2 regions of the Leuconostoc sp. UCMA20149 genome follow, and region 2 is predicted to be linked to the other one. Evidence: riboswitches for the same ligand, from Rfam matches in the RefSeq annotation. Region 2 holds a riboswitch; the other holds the start of a gene.
What was found. Region 2 has a riboswitch for lysine ahead of alr (alanine racemase). Riboswitches for the same ligand answer to the same signal wherever they lie in the genome.
Positions count from the first base shown of each region.

Region 1: linked by a shared signal. The riboswitch ahead of lysA (diaminopimelate decarboxylase) and the one ahead of alr (alanine racemase) in region 2 are both predicted to bind lysine.

Region 1 covers NZ_VJYC01000003.1:53,183-60,899, reverse strand. The annotation lists gene FF105_RS03515 (Dyp-type peroxidase) at 33-992, shown strand; gene dapB (4-hydroxy-tetrahydrodipicolinate reductase) at 1,029-1,754, opposite strand; gene dapA (4-hydroxy-tetrahydrodipicolinate synthase) at 1,751-2,620, opposite strand; gene FF105_RS03500 (N-acetyldiaminopimelate deacetylase) at 2,623-3,777, opposite strand; gene dapD (2,3,4,5-tetrahydropyridine-2,6-dicarboxylate N-acetyltransferase) at 3,777-4,478, opposite strand; gene lysA (diaminopimelate decarboxylase) at 4,483-5,772, opposite strand; lysine riboswitch at 5,858-6,025, opposite strand; gene FF105_RS03485 (hypothetical protein) at 6,134-6,478, opposite strand; gene FF105_RS03480 (nicotinate phosphoribosyltransferase) at 6,494-7,717, opposite strand, start outside.
Region 2 covers NZ_VJYC01000004.1:81,116-88,832, forward strand. The annotation lists gene rlmH (23S rRNA (pseudouridine(1915)-N(3))-methyltransferase RlmH) at 1-400, shown strand, start outside; gene FF105_RS04845 (NAD(P)H-hydrate epimerase) at 440-1,123, opposite strand; gene FF105_RS04850 (serine hydrolase) at 1,182-2,003, opposite strand; lysine riboswitch at 2,119-2,286, shown strand; gene alr (alanine racemase) at 2,396-3,508, shown strand; gene FF105_RS04860 (aspartate-semialdehyde dehydrogenase) at 3,518-4,615, shown strand; gene FF105_RS04865 (YdcF family protein) at 4,708-5,706, shown strand; gene FF105_RS04870 (ABC transporter ATP-binding protein) at 5,779-7,554, shown strand; gene FF105_RS04875 (ABC transporter ATP-binding protein) at 7,547-7,717, shown strand, end outside.

The sequences.
Region 1 (7,717 bases), on a different contig from region 2:
GATAGCACTAGATTAATAATTGGAGGGAAAAAATGACAATTAATCCATTAAAAGCACAAGATGTTTGGAAAGATGTTGGCGAGCACGTTCAATTCACTGTGCTCAAGTTAAAGAGAATAGATCGCTCAAAGACCCAAGCTGCGATTCAGGAATTTGCTGACCGTTCACAGGCAATTATTCGTTCGTTACGCATTCGTGATTCTCATTTAGCAACAGAATCAAGCTTGAAAGTTGCCATTGGATTTAGTGAAACAGCTTGGGAATATCTTTTCCCAAATCAACCTAAGCCTGCTGAATTAGAAACATTCAGCGGTGTTAAGGGTCCAGAATACGAAATGCCTGCTTCAACTGGCGATCTTTTTTTCCACATACGCGCTAGTAATGAAGCTGTTGTCTATGAAGCGCAAACACAATTTATGCGTTTTCTAAAAAATATCACTGATGTTGTTGATGAAACTAAGGGATTCCGATATTTTGAGGGACGTGCAATCATTGGTTTTATTGATGGTACGGAAGCGCCGGCCGTTGAAGATGCTGCTGGTTATGCCCTCATTGGTGAGGAAGATCCTAAATTCATCAACGGTTCTTATGCTTTTGCCCAAAAGTGGCATCACAATATGGATTTTTGGGGACATCTCAATAATGAAACCCAAGAAAAAGCAATAGGACGTGAAAAATTTACCGATCTAGAATTAGAAGATGATGACAAATTCAAGAACGCTCACAACGTTGCTTCTAAATTTGAAAAAAATGGCGAAGAACAAAAAATTGTTCGCATGAATGTACCATTTTCAGATCCAGCTTTAGGCAACACCGGTACTTACTTCATTGGGTATTCACGCTATTGGTCAGTTACCAAAGGCATGCTAACAAATATGGTAGAACAGTCTGATTATTTACTCACATTTTCAGATATTTTATCAGGTCAACTTTTCTTTATCCCTTCTCGTGATACTTTGGCTGATATCGCCGATGGTGTTTATAATCAATAAAAAAAGTTACTTCGGTTCATCACTGAAGTAACTTTTTTAGTCTAATAACTGGTCAAGTCCAATTACGAGATGATCTAATTTTGTAACAGCATTTAATGCCATAATGACACCTGGCACAAACGCAGCACGACTTGTTGTGCTTTGTGACAATGTAAGTTGCTCATCAATACCGCCAAAGTACACTGTTTGTTGCGCAATGTAACCTGGTAAACGCATCGCATGCACAGGCACATCATCAACTCTTTCGCCACGTGCTTCACCCAGCGTTGTCTGCGTTGGTGCCTCACGTCGTGAACTCGCAATCATCCGTGCAGTTTGTTTAGCCGTGCCAGAGGGTGAGTCCACTTTTTTGGGATTATGCGCTTCAACAATTTCTACATCTGGAAAATATTGCGCAGCCGTTTTTGAAAATTGCATTAACAATACAGCTGACAAACTAAAGTTTGGGACAATTAAAATACCATTTGTCGCTGAAGCTTTAAGGTGAGCAACTTGCGCATCGCTTAATCCTGTCGCACCAATGACTAATGCCATATGATGAGCAATTGCATACTGGGCGTTCTCATATACGGTCGCTGGTGTGCTCACATCAAGCCAGATATCTGCTGATACATCAATATCTTCAAGAGATGTCCAAACTGGTATGTCACTATCATGCTGATGCCCACTTAAAATGCCAACAATTTCATAATCGGCCTTGAGACCATTTTGAATCGCCTCACCTAATTTGCCGAAGCCACCTGCTAAAATAATTTTTGTCATGAGTTCTCCAATAAATCATTCAGATGTGCTTTTTCAGCTTCAGCCAAGGCTAAAATTGGCAATCGAACATCTTCTCTTATCAGACCAAGATCTGCCAGTTTTGTTTTTACTGGTGCTGGAGATGGATAAGCAAATAGCGCATTCATTCTTGGCGTCAGGTAGCGTTGCAATCGACCAGCTTCTTGCCAATTATTTGTCGCCATCGCTTTAAATAGTGCCGTCATCTCATCACCATATATGTGTGAAGCGACTGAAATAGTTCCCGCCCCACCCACAACGTAAGCAGATAAGGTCATCGCATCTTCACCAGTATAAACTGAGAAATCAGTCGTACCAGCAACTTCAGCTGCAATTAAATCAACCGAAGTTGTTTCTTTAATAGCGTTAATGTTTGGATGCTTTGCAAGCTTTAAAACACTGTCTATTGTCAAACCAACCACGGTGCGGCCCGGAATATTGTAAAGCATGACTGGCTTGCTCGAAGCGTCTGCAATGGCTTCAAAGTGAGCAATCATGCCTGCCTGACTTGGCTTATTATAGTAAGGTGTAACCGCTAAAATACCATCAACGCCTGCAATAGCACTTAATTCGCGCGCTGCCATAACAGACTCTTTAGTATTATTAGAGCCAGCATTCGCAATTACTAACGCACTCCCGCTGACTTGTTGGACAATATGCGTGGTTAAAGCCAGCTTTTCTTCGTGAGTTAATGTGGGAGATTCGCCTGTTGTACCTGCAACAACAAAACCTTGCGTACCATGTTGCAGCAGATGTTCTATCAAACCATCCAACGCGTTATAATCAATACTGTCATTGGCTGTAAACGGTGTTACAATTGCGGTGATTAAACGAATATTTTCGTACATTTTCAATCTCCTTGCGTCATGCGATAAACTAAAAAGGATTTAAGGGCCAAAAATCCGGACATCAGTGCTGCTTCATCAATGTTAAGCTTGGCACTATGAAGTGGATGGGAATCATTTACGCCTAACCACAACATCACGCCAGGAATATGCTGTAATAAATACCCAAAATCCTCGCCCGTCATAGCCGGTTTGGCTAATTCAAAGTTGATATTGTCATCTTCCGTCATGTAATTGATCAAGTTTTCAGCCAATTTCGGATCATTTTCCACTGGCAAATAACTGCCACTTTCCAAAGACACTTCGATAGTCAAATCATTGGCTAACGCAATACCATCAGCTATTTTTTGAATGCGTGCCATCATCGTTTTCAATCCAGCTAATGTCATGCTACGTACTGTACCTTCCAAATGAACACGATCTGGAATAACGTTATTTGCGAAGCCACCTTGGATTGTGCCAATACTGACAACCCCGCCTTCAATTGGATCAACACCACGCGAAACAACTGTTTGTAACGTTGTGATCAACTCCGCGGCGCCTACAATTGGATCATGAACCAAGTGAGGATAGGCTGCATGACCGCCTTGACCAATGACATCCACCTTTAACTCAGCAGTACCAGCAAATAAAGTGCCTGCTAACGTACTCAAAGTACCAGCAGGTAAATCAGGTTGATCATGAATACCATAGAATTCATCGGGGCGCCATTGCCCTTCAAATAAATTCAGTTCATAAGCTAATTTTCCACCACTCTTTTCTTCTTCTGCTGGTTGGAAAAAGATAATGACATGATCTTCTGGCTGATGTTCACTGAAATATTTAGTAATGGCCAAAGCCAAACTCATGTGAACATCATGCCCACAGGCATGCATGCGACCATCGTGTATTGAAGAAAATGGTAGCTGCGTATCTTCTGTAATTGGCAAAGCATCAATATCTGATCGGTAACCAATTGTTCTTTTAGGATGGGAACCCTCAAATCTTACTAACAAAGCTGTCGGTAGCTCAGGTACCTCTCTTATGGTCATAAAATCAGTCTGCCATGACTGAACTTTTTTGAGCAAATAATCATGTGTTTGAAATTCGGCTAAAGCTAGTTCTGGTATTTGGTGTAATTCACGCCGAAATGTTTGTATATCTGCTTCGGAAACTGTCATTAAAGACTCCTTAGTGCATCAATTAAAGCGGTTTTTTGTTGGGTTTGTTCATCAATTGTTTTGATTACTTTGGCAGGTACACCAGCAACCACCGTGTTTGCCGGTACATCTTTGGTGACAATCGCACCAGCAGCAACAACGGCACCGTCACCAACTTGCACGCCTTCAATGACGACCGCATTTGCACCAACCAAAACATTATCTCCAACTCGCACAGGTTGGGCAGATACTGGTTCAATCACACCCGCCAGTACGGCACCAGCACCAATATGTGAATTTTTACCAACAATCGCACGGCCACCAAGGACGGCTCCCATATCAATCATTGTCCCCGCGCCAATTTCGGCACCAATATTAATGACAGCACCAAGCATAATTACAGCTGAATCACCAATGCTAACTTGATCACGAATAGTAGCGCCAGGCTCAATTCGAGCATTGATAGCCTTCTTGTCCAGCAACGGTACTGCTGAATTACGTGAATCATTTTCAATTAAAACACTGTCTTCTGGCAAATTTGAAATCAATGGCGCAACATCAGCCCAATCACCGATTAACTGACCAAAAATATCATTACCAAAATGTTTGACTTGATCTGGCACCTCAGCATTAAGTGATCCTTTATAGGTTACTTTCACGGGTGTCTTTTTGGGTGCATTTGCAATAAAGTTGATCAAACGTTGTGCTTCGTTTTCAGGCATTCTACTATTCTCCTAAAGTATAATCTCGGTCTAATGACACTAAATGTTCAAATGTTTCTCGTTCTACAATCAATTGGTGTTGGCCGTTTTCGACAAATACCACTGCCGGTCTGGGATTACGGTTATAGTTCGAGGCCATGGCATAACCATAAGCACCCGTTGCATTTACCGCTAAGATATCCCCTGGTTTTATGGCCGGTAAAGCTTGTTGCCAGACTAATACATCACCAGATTCGCAATATTTACCAGCAACCCGAACAACTTCTTCAGTTTGAGCATTCGGTTGATTGGCTAATACGGCTGTGTAATTAGCTTGATATAACGCTGGTCGAATATTATCACCCATACCACCATCAACGGCCAAATAATGGCGAATATCAGGAATGTCTTTTCTTGAGCCAATTGTATACAGTGTTTTTCCAGCCGGTCCAACAATTGAACGTCCAGGTTCAATCCATATTTCTGGCATTTTCCAATCATATTCAGCAGCTTTTGCTTTCAATACACGAATAATAGCCTGTGCAAATTCACTTTCAGGTAACGGCTTATCCTCATCAGTATATTTAATACCAAAACCACCACCGGCGTTAATGACTTCAGGTTGCCATCCCCAAGCATTAGCTGTATCAGCAAGAAGCGCGGCGTTTTGTTCAAAACCAGTGACATCAAAAATTTGTGACCCAATATGTGCGTGCAAACCACGTAAGTTTAAATGATCATCATTGATGGCAATGTCAAAAGCCTCTTTCGCCTGCCCAGATATTAAATCAAAACCAAATTTACTATCTTGCTGACCGGTACTGATAAATTCGTGCGTATGTGCTGAAATGCCAGGCGAAATTCGTAACAAAATGTCCTGTTTAATGGCATTTTTTTCAGCAATTTCAGAAAGTAATTTTAGTTCTAAAAAATTATCGACAATAATTGTCCCAACACCCTGCTTAACAGCAAATGTCAATTCATCATAACTTTTATTATTGCCATTAAAACTTAAATGCGCTGCTGGAAAGCCAGCAGCCAGCGCTGTATATAATTCACCACCAGACACCACATCTGCATGAATGCCTTCCTGAGCGACAACTTGATAGATTGCTTTTGTGGCAAATGCTTTTCCAGCATAACTAATCACAAATGGAATCTTTTCTTGTTCAAATACTTGTTTAAAAGCACGGATTGTCTGTCTGATATGACTTACATCATAAACATACAGCGGTGTGCCATACTTTTTCGCTAATTCAATGGTATCGACGTCTTCAATTGTTAAATGCTGATTCGTATTCGTTGGATAACTCATGCTTTCCCCTTATTCACAATAAAAAGCCATTAGTCTGAGCCTCACGGTTACAGTCTAACGGCTTTTTTAATTTACCAATTTTGACAGTTGCCATAGCTCACCGCACGTATGCGACAGTCTAACGGTTCTTAACCCTTAGCCCAACACGTTTCATTTGTAGATAAAACGTATTTCGGCGACGTCCCCTAACCTACCATCAACCCCTACAAGAGCTCCGGCAGGCGCAATGTCAATCGCAACCTCTATGTGAAATATATAAGTATTTTTAACTATTATCCCTTGAAAATTAGAAAATGTCAAGGTAATTATTTACTTGTCTTTAATCTTAAGTTATAACCTTGTTTTGTGAACAACATATTGATTAAAATTCTTGATCAATAAATGTTAAACCAAGCTCTTTACCATAGCGTCTTATTGTTGATTCTGCTAAGTTCATTTCAAAAGCTAAATCAATGTAACTAGTCATCCCCTGATTAAACAAAACTTGCATTTGCGCTTTTCTTTCATCTTTTCCGATAGCTGATTCAGTGCCTAATGCTTTAATACCACGCCCAACCATACCTGTTTCAGGTTCACTAATTGGTTGATGATCGCGCTTATCACGTTGACGCCATGCTTGTGCTGCGGCTTTTTCATCTAGTCGGGTGACTTTTACTGACATATCGTCATCACTTGGCTGTTTACTAAAATGATAGTTTAATCCCACTTGTTATTAGTCCTTTCAATCATGATTGTTGGCGCGAGCCAATATGTCTGCACCATTAATTGGTGACACAATCCCATTATGGTAGACTACCTCTAATAGATCTTCACCAGGTTCGTTTTGCGAAACAGTGATGATCTTTTGCTCACGCTGAATGACTTTCAAACGTCCCGATTTTGATGCCTTTGAGACATCAGTTTTAGGCATTTTTTGAATGTTGAGATGATCACCGTTAGATTTCTCGGCATACGCGGCTTTAATAGCAAACCGTTCGGTATCACGTGTGAATCCTTCTTGTAGCAAGCCACCACCAGAACCAACAACCAAATTATCAGCTGACCACCCTTCTGCCAGCAGCTTTTCATAAAGTGATACGATGGTATCAGCTTTCATACCATCACCTTGAATAATACCAACATTATGTTTAATCACGCGATAGCCTTTATCGTTTGTTTCAGTACCAAAAATGTCACCCAAACACCTTAATACCTCTAAATCAATCTGTTCAGGATCACCTGAATCAGGACGTAAAACTATTCTACCTGATCGTTTCATGATTCTTGATTTAATTGAATCAGATCCAATCACATTTTTGACAAAGTTGATGGCATCATAAGAATCGATCACGATCGACAAAACCGCATCTTCTGGTGCACGATCAAGTTGCGCATTCACGTAATCGAATTCACCTTGACCATCACCATAAGCAGTTGCGACCGAATGTTCAGTCGCCCAAACAGACAAAGCCCGACCCGCAATACCATAAACGTTCTCGAAGTATTGTGACGCCGCCAAATTATCAGATCCTTGAAAATGTAACAAATGCGCAGCACCCCCGCGTTTGCCAGATTCCAAACTCGTAGCGCCTCGCAGCCCAAAATCATTCACTGCTAAAAACAAACCATCAACTGAACCAGACTGCTCAAACAATGGCCGCAAACGTTTTTTAATCACCATAGAGTTAGTGGCAATTGTCGTTGGATACCAGACATGCATTAAAATGACTTCCAAAGCATTCAACGTTGTGGCAAACCACGGTGCTGTCGTTTCAATTGTAAATAACGCATTTCCCGTTGGCACAGTCATGCCTTCAGGTAATGCCTTGATAGTAACAGGAAAGTAGCCTAAGTCACGAACTTTTTCCCAGACAGCACGATTAAAGTAAGCTGATGTTCCAAATGTTTGTAAAGACATTTTTTCAGCTTCGTCTATCATATCATCAGTAATTTTGGTATGAAAATA
Region 2 (7,717 bases):
ATCTCGGTTTGCTAAAGTTCATTTAATCGAGGTGCCTGATGAAAAGACACCAGAAAAGGCTAGTGAAGCAGAGAATACGCAGATTATGGCTAAAGAGGGGCAACGTATTCAGGAAAAAATTGGTGAACGTGATTATGTTATCGTTTTAGCCATTGAAGGTAAGCAGTTACCTTCAGAGGTTTTTGCTGAAAAAATGAATCAAATTACGGTGGATGGTTACTCAGATGTAACGTTTATAATTGGTGGTTCATTGGGGTTGTCACCGGAGGTGAAGCATCGCGCTAATTTTAAGATTAGTTTTGGGCTGTTAACCTTGCCACATCAGTTAATGCGTTTAGTTTTGGTTGAACAAGTATACCGTGCTTTTATGATTCAACAAGGGTCTCCCTATCATAAATAGCAAAAAAAGCCACCTACTAGGTGGCTTTTTGTGTAATACTTAAATAGTTGCGTTCTCGGTTACTGTGGCTTGCATTATTGGCAGACTAAACTCAAAATCATCAGGTACAAGCATACCAACATCTTTCACGATAGTATCACCAGACAGGTAGCCACCTACGCGTTTTGTTAGGCCGACTTTTTTAAAACCAAAGGTAACTGTTGTATGGGCTTTTAATGCTGCTCCTCTGACCTCGCCAGTAGTTGCGTCGACCCCCGTGGGAACGTCGACAGCAATAACCGGTTTTTCAATATGATTGGCTGCTTTAATCATTTTTTGCAGACCTTCTGGTAAATCATTATTAAGGCCGACGCCAAAAATAGCATCAATAATCAGCGTTGCTTCGTTGAAGTCACTTTTTTCAGAGCGAACAACACCGTAGGCCTCAATAATAGACAGTTGTCGTTTGACACTATCTTTGGCCCGATTAACGTTGCCTACAAATTGTAGCGAAACGTTAATGCCCTGTGCATAGAGTAGTCGCGCAATGGCAACGCCGTCAGCGCCATTATTGCCTAGCCCAGCCAATACCAGAACATGATTGAGATCAAAGTGGCCAGCACCAACGACATCAACTACCGCCATAGCAGCACGTTCAATTAAAACATCTTGTGGCATGCCAATGACATCAATCGTATATTGATCAATTTGTTGCATTTCGTTTGCAGTTACAAGTTGTGTCATAATTTCCATCATTTCTTCATAGTCGTTAAATCTATTATACGAGGAATTGAGCGGCTAATCAAACGAGTAAAGCCTTTATTTTTTCCCAAATACTAGCAGGTGTTGTCATTTTTTTATTTTGTTGTTTGTTTGCAGCTTTGCTTAAATTATTGACTAAGGTAACCCCAGTTTGGTAATCACTGTTGCCTGTTGTATAAATTGTTAAAATATATTTGTCATCAATACTACCGCTAGAGTTGACAATCCAAGTGCCGTTATCGGCATTGTAATCTGTCATCCAACCATTTTTTAAAGCGACATCTTTAGCGCCGGTACTAACACCCCAGTCTTGTGTATCTGAAATATTACTCATCAAGGACAAGATATAGGCTTTTGAGGTTGTATTTAATAATGAATTTTTGTTATACAGTTGATCAAGTATTTTATTTTGTTGGCTAGCAGTGGCCATTGTTTCACCGAAATAAGTGGCCTGTGTGATTTTAACATCAATGCTGTGCCAAAAATTATTTAGACCATCATCACCACCAATTTCTGTCCATAATGCCGTAGCAGCATCATTGTCAGAATTAGTAATCATTTGTGTTGCATTTTCTTTTTCATCAGCAGTTAAGGTTTCGCCAGCATTTTGTTTTTGAATCATGAGTGCTTCCAAAATGGAAACCTTAATGGTTGACGCCATCATGATTTTTTTAGTTTTGCTATTGCGATAGGTATAAGTCTTACCAGTTGATAAATCACGAATACTAGCAATAACAGTTACATCGCTGTCAGTTTTCTTGATGACTTTTTTCCAACTAATGGTTGGATTTTGAATGGTACTTGCGCTTGCTGGCGTTACTATGAAAGAACTGGCTAAAAAGATAATCAGTATTTTACGCATAAAATAATCCTTAATATCGCACTATTTTAACTATATCATAATTCAAAAATATTAAACGGAATTTAAATTGGCTATTTGACAAATAAGAAAAATTAGAATACAATAATAACAATTTAAAAATCATAGAGGTTGCTATTGACATCAGTAGCTTGTGGAGTATTTACAGATACGAGGAAGCAAGTCAAAGGGGAAATAGCCGAAGCACTAGTACTGTAAGGTTAGTTAGCTGGGTCGTTAGTCAATAACTGGCGAACTGTCGCGCAAGCGGGGTGCTATGTGGTTGATTGCAATATAATTGGAATCCATGGCTACTAGTTTGTGTGCTGTGGATTTTTTCTATATAGAAAGGCAAATGTGCGACATTGATTTAATGGACGTGCTTAAAGGGACTGATGGTAGAAGCAATTACAAGACCAACTGAGATGACAATTTCTTTGGCGGCAGTTAAAAATAACATTGAAGTGGTGAAAGCCACTTCTGGTGCTGATAAAGTTTTTCTAGCTGTAAAATCAAACGGTTATGGTCACGGTTTGCATACAATGGCTGAAGCTGCAGTGGCCGGTGGTGTGTACGGCCTTGCTGTTGCTATCATTGATGAAGCGCTAGCACTACGACATCAACGGTTGACAGTTCCTATTTTGATTCTAGGCATTTCACCAGCAGAGTACGCCGAATTAATGGCTGTGCAACATATTATGGCGACAGTTGTCTCGATAGATTGGCTGAAAATAGCAGAACAACACTTGAGTGGTGAACAGCGTTTACCAGTAACTTTGGGGCTAGATACGGGAATGGGGCGCATTGGTTTTCGAGAACGTGCAGAAGTTGCTGAAGCAATTGCTTTTGTACAGGCACATGCAGATAAATTCGAATATGTCGGTTTATGCACCCATTTTGCTGAATCCGATTCATCTGACACACGCTATTTTGAGAAGCAGCTCAAACGTTGGCATGCTTTGACTGACGGTTTACCAAAGCCTGAGTATTATCATGTAGCGAATTCTGGTGCAGCGCTGTATCATCCAAATGAAGTACCACATGAAGTTATTCGAGTTGGCACTGTGATTTATGGTATTGAACCATCGCGTGGTGAGTTAGCTGATGGTCATGATTTGATGCCTGTATTATCGTTACGTAGTCAGATGAATTTTGTTAAAAAATTACCAGCTGGAGAAGGCATTAGTTACTCTCATATTTATACCACTTCCGAAGACGAGTGGATTGGGACAGTTCCAATTGGTTATGGGGATGGGTGGTTGCGTTCATTAACTGGTTTTAATGTGATTGTTGACGGACAATATGTACCAATTGTAGGACAAATTGCCATGGATCAACTGATGATTCGTTTGCCACATGAATATCCACTTGGCACAACAGTAACATTTATCGGCGTGGACGGTGATTTAGAAAACACGGTAGAAGATGTGGCGCAATATGCCAAATTAGCACCGTGGGAAATCACCACAGGTTTCCATGAACGGATACATCGTATTTTAGTAGATTAGGAGAAAATCATGACAAAATCATATAATGTCGCTATTTTAGGTGCCACGGGTGCTGTGGGGACGAGACTTATTGAACAACTGGAGCAGTCTACAATACCAGTGAATTCGTTGAAATTATTGGCTTCACCACGTTCAGCAGGTAAACAATTAGAATTTAAAGGTGAAAAAATTACTGTTGAAGCGACCGCGCCAGACAGCTTTGATGGTGTTGATTTGGTTTTGGCAAGTGGTGGTGGCTCAGTTTCAGCCCAATATGCGCCAGAAGCGGTTAAACGCGGGGCAGTGGTTGTTGACAACTCGAGTTATTGGCGCATGAATGATGATGTGCCTCTCATTGTTCCTGAAGTTAATGAAAGCGCATTATCATCGCATAATGGCATTATCGCAAATCCTAATTGCTCGACCATTCAAATGGTGGTCGCATTAGCACCTATTAAACAACAATTTGGCTTGAAGCGGGTCATAGTATCAACATATCAAGCGGCGTCAGGTGCTGGTCAGTCTGCTTGGAATGAATTGGTGGCCGAAACAACTGCTTATAATGCTGGTGAACCAGTACACGCTAACATTTTACCTGTCAAAGGGGCGCAACATCATTATCCATTGGCATATAATTTATTACCACAAATCGACGTTTTTGAAGATGATGGCTATACACATGAAGAATGGAAGATGATTCATGAAACTAAGAAAATCATGTTTGGTGACAAAAATTCAAAAGCTGTCAAAGTAACTGGTACAGCTGTGCGCGTTCCTGTACCTATTGGACATGGGGAAACGGTTTATTTTGAAACTAATGACGGCGCTGGAGCAACAACTGCTAGCATTCAAGCAGCTTTGCGTTCAGCTGCTGGCGTTGTGCTAGAGGATAATCCAGCAGAACAATTATATCCACAACCAGTTAATGCAGCTGGTAAACGCGAGACATTTGTTGGTCGTGTACGTCCTGATTTGGAAAATGATGATAGTTTCCACATGTGGGTTGTGTCAGACAATCTACTAAAAGGTGCGGCATGGAATACGGTTCAAATTGCAGAGCGTCTTGTAGCACTCAACTTAGTTAAGGTGCCGGAAGGTGCGTCCGAGAAGTTTCCAGTGACAAAATAAAAAAGTGCCAGTAAGCGCTTTTTTATTATCATTCATTTTTTAAAGATTAAGATCATGCAATATCGGTGTGGGTGGCGTGTTACAATTGAGGCATGATAATCAATGAAATCATTATAATCATCGTATTTTTCAGCTTAGCTATATTGCTGAATTACCAAATCAGGACGAATGTGGCTTCTTTACAAGTTGGCGCATACGTGCTTTTTATGCTCGCCGTTTTTGGGTATTTCATGTATACACTTTTTAGAACTGATAATAATGTCGTTTATCGTGTTGCACTGATAGTTGGCGTGATTGGGGACTTTTTGGGATTGAGTCTTTTATTAGTGTTACTGTTTTATAGTTATAAAAAGTGGCATGAGTCCGGGCATACAGTGACTAACATCATTTTGTCTGGCATGATTATTTTTTATGTTGTGCTTAATGTCTCTATTTATTTACCACAATGGCTGCCATCAGATATCTGGCAATTACGCGGTGTCATTTCATGGTTGGCTTTATTTGTGTTATGGCAATTTTTACGTTTTTTCATTACGAGTATGATTTACGGATTGGTTGTCAAGCGTCCCGAAGTAGGTCCATTGGTGGTATTGGGCGGTGGATTGGTTGATGGCTATTTTGTTGGTCGCATTGTTAGTCAACGTATTAAAGCAGCTGTTAAAGATGCTAAACAAATGACGCCCTATCCGATGATTGTTTTTTCAGGTGGTCAGGGGGAAGATGAGCTGATATCAGAGGCTCAAGCCATGCGAGATTATGCTGTGAAAGAGCTTCATGTCCCGATTGAAAAGACAAGGCTAGAAGATCAATCACGCAATACGTTTGAAAACATCAGAAATTCATCAGAAATGTTACACACGCCATTTACCTTTTATAGTAGTGATTATCACATTTTGCGGGGTGCAACATTAGCACAACAACAAAAGGTAACTGCTAGTGGGCGTGGTGGTAAGAGCCCTTTCCCATATCGAATTATTGCTTTTTTGCGCGAGTTTTCTGGTGTGATGAATATTAAAAAGAAAGCACAGATTGTTTGGGGTAGTCTTTTATTCTTTGTAGCAATGGCAGTAGTTATAATAGTTTTTAGATAAAAATATATACAACTGTTATAAAAGTATGATATGTTATTAGATAACTTTAATTTTGCTTAGTTTGGAGAGAAAATGAGTATTTTTAGTAAGTTAATGTGGTTTTTCAAGGCCAATAAGCGGCTCTACATCTTAGGGTTGTCTTTTTTGTTGCTGACGGAAATTTCACAAATGGTATCGCCGGCGCTTATTGGGCGGTTTACCGATATTTTAGTAGCGCGAGAAGTCACCAGTCAAAATTTATTGATTTATGGTGGTGGCATTCTACTATTTTCTATTTTGATGTATGGCTTTCGTTATGCATGGATCACACATATATTTCAAGGGTCAGCTTTGTTGGAGCGCACATTAAGGCAACAATTATTTGATCATTATATGCAAATGGATACGACATTCTACCAACGTCGTCGTACCGGTGATTTGATGGCACATGCAACTAACGATCTTTCGGCAATTCAAAGAGTTGCTTCTGGTGGTGTGTTAATGCTAGTTGATTCGATCGTTATTATTATATTCACAGTCATTTCAATGGCCTTTGTTGTCGATTGGCGCTTGACACTGATCGGTGTTTTGCCATTACCTTTGCTGGCTTGGGGTGTCCGCTATTTGTCACCAAAGATTAGACGTGCTTTTACTGCCTCGCAAGAAGCTTTTTCACGGCTTTCTAATAAATCACAAGAATCAATTGCTGGAATCAAAGCGATTAAAACTTTAGGGCAAGAACAACAAGACGTCGCATCTTTTACAAGTGAAGTCCAAAACACAATTGCAATCAATAAAAAGGTGGCTAGAATTGATTCAATGTTTGGGCCCATGGCAACGCTTGTGATGACAATTAGTTATGTGGTTATGGTAACGTATGGTGGTTCTTTGGTCACAAATCAGACAATCACGATTGGCCAACTGGTTTCTTTTTCTACTTATTTGGGTTTGTTAGTCTGGCCAATGTTTGGTTTGGGACAGTTATTCAATGTGTTGGAACGTGGCAACGCATCATACATGCGAGTTCAGGAAATTCTGGCAGAAAAATCGGCTATTATTGAAGATGAATCAGGTCGTGAAACTTTAGCTCATGGGGATGTTACCATAAACATTGATGAATTTAAGTACCCTGATGACGAGACAACAACTGCTTTATCTGATGTTCATTTGACAGTCAAAGCTGGCGAAACGCTAGGGCTAGTTGGCCGTGTCGGTGCCGGAAAAACCACACTAATCAAATTGCTGCTGCGTCAGTTTGACGATTATCAAGGAAATATCACTGTGGGTGGTTTTGATATCAAACAATATAAGTTAAAAGCTTATCTGAAAGCAATTGGCTATGTGGCACAAGAAAACTTTTTGTTTTCAACGACAGTATTGGATAATATTCGTTTTGCAGATTTGACTAAAACAAGGGAAGAAGTTGAGGCAGCTGCAAAAAAAGCTGCCTTTCACGACGATGTTTTAGGTTTTCCAGCGGGCTATGAAACAGAGGTAGGGGAACATGGTGTTAGCTTATCTGGTGGGCAAAAGCAACGCTTGGCTATTGCGCGCGCTTTAATTGTTGATCCAGAAATTTTGATACTAGATGACGCCTTATCAGCTGTTGATGCACGCACGGAGAAACAAATTTTGGGTGCGTTAAAAGCAGAACGACAAGATAAAACGACTATTATTGCTGCTCATCGTATTAGTTCGGTCATGAATGCTGATGAAATTATTGTTTTTGACGATGGTCAAATCAAGGAACGCGGTACGCATGCTGAATTGTTAGCGTTAAACGGTTGGTACGCGCATATGTATGCGCAACAGCAATTAGCGACACAATTAGATGAACAGTTGTCAGCAAAGGAGGAAAATAATGCCTGAAAAAAATGAATCAGTTTGGGCTAAAAGTATTCCCGTAAAAGAACAACTTCATGTTATTTGGACGTTAATCAAGATGGCTAAGCCATTTCGAGCGATGTTCATTTGGGCTTTGTCAATTGGGGCCGCTTTTGCATTATTGCAGGCCGCCGCACCACGTGTGATT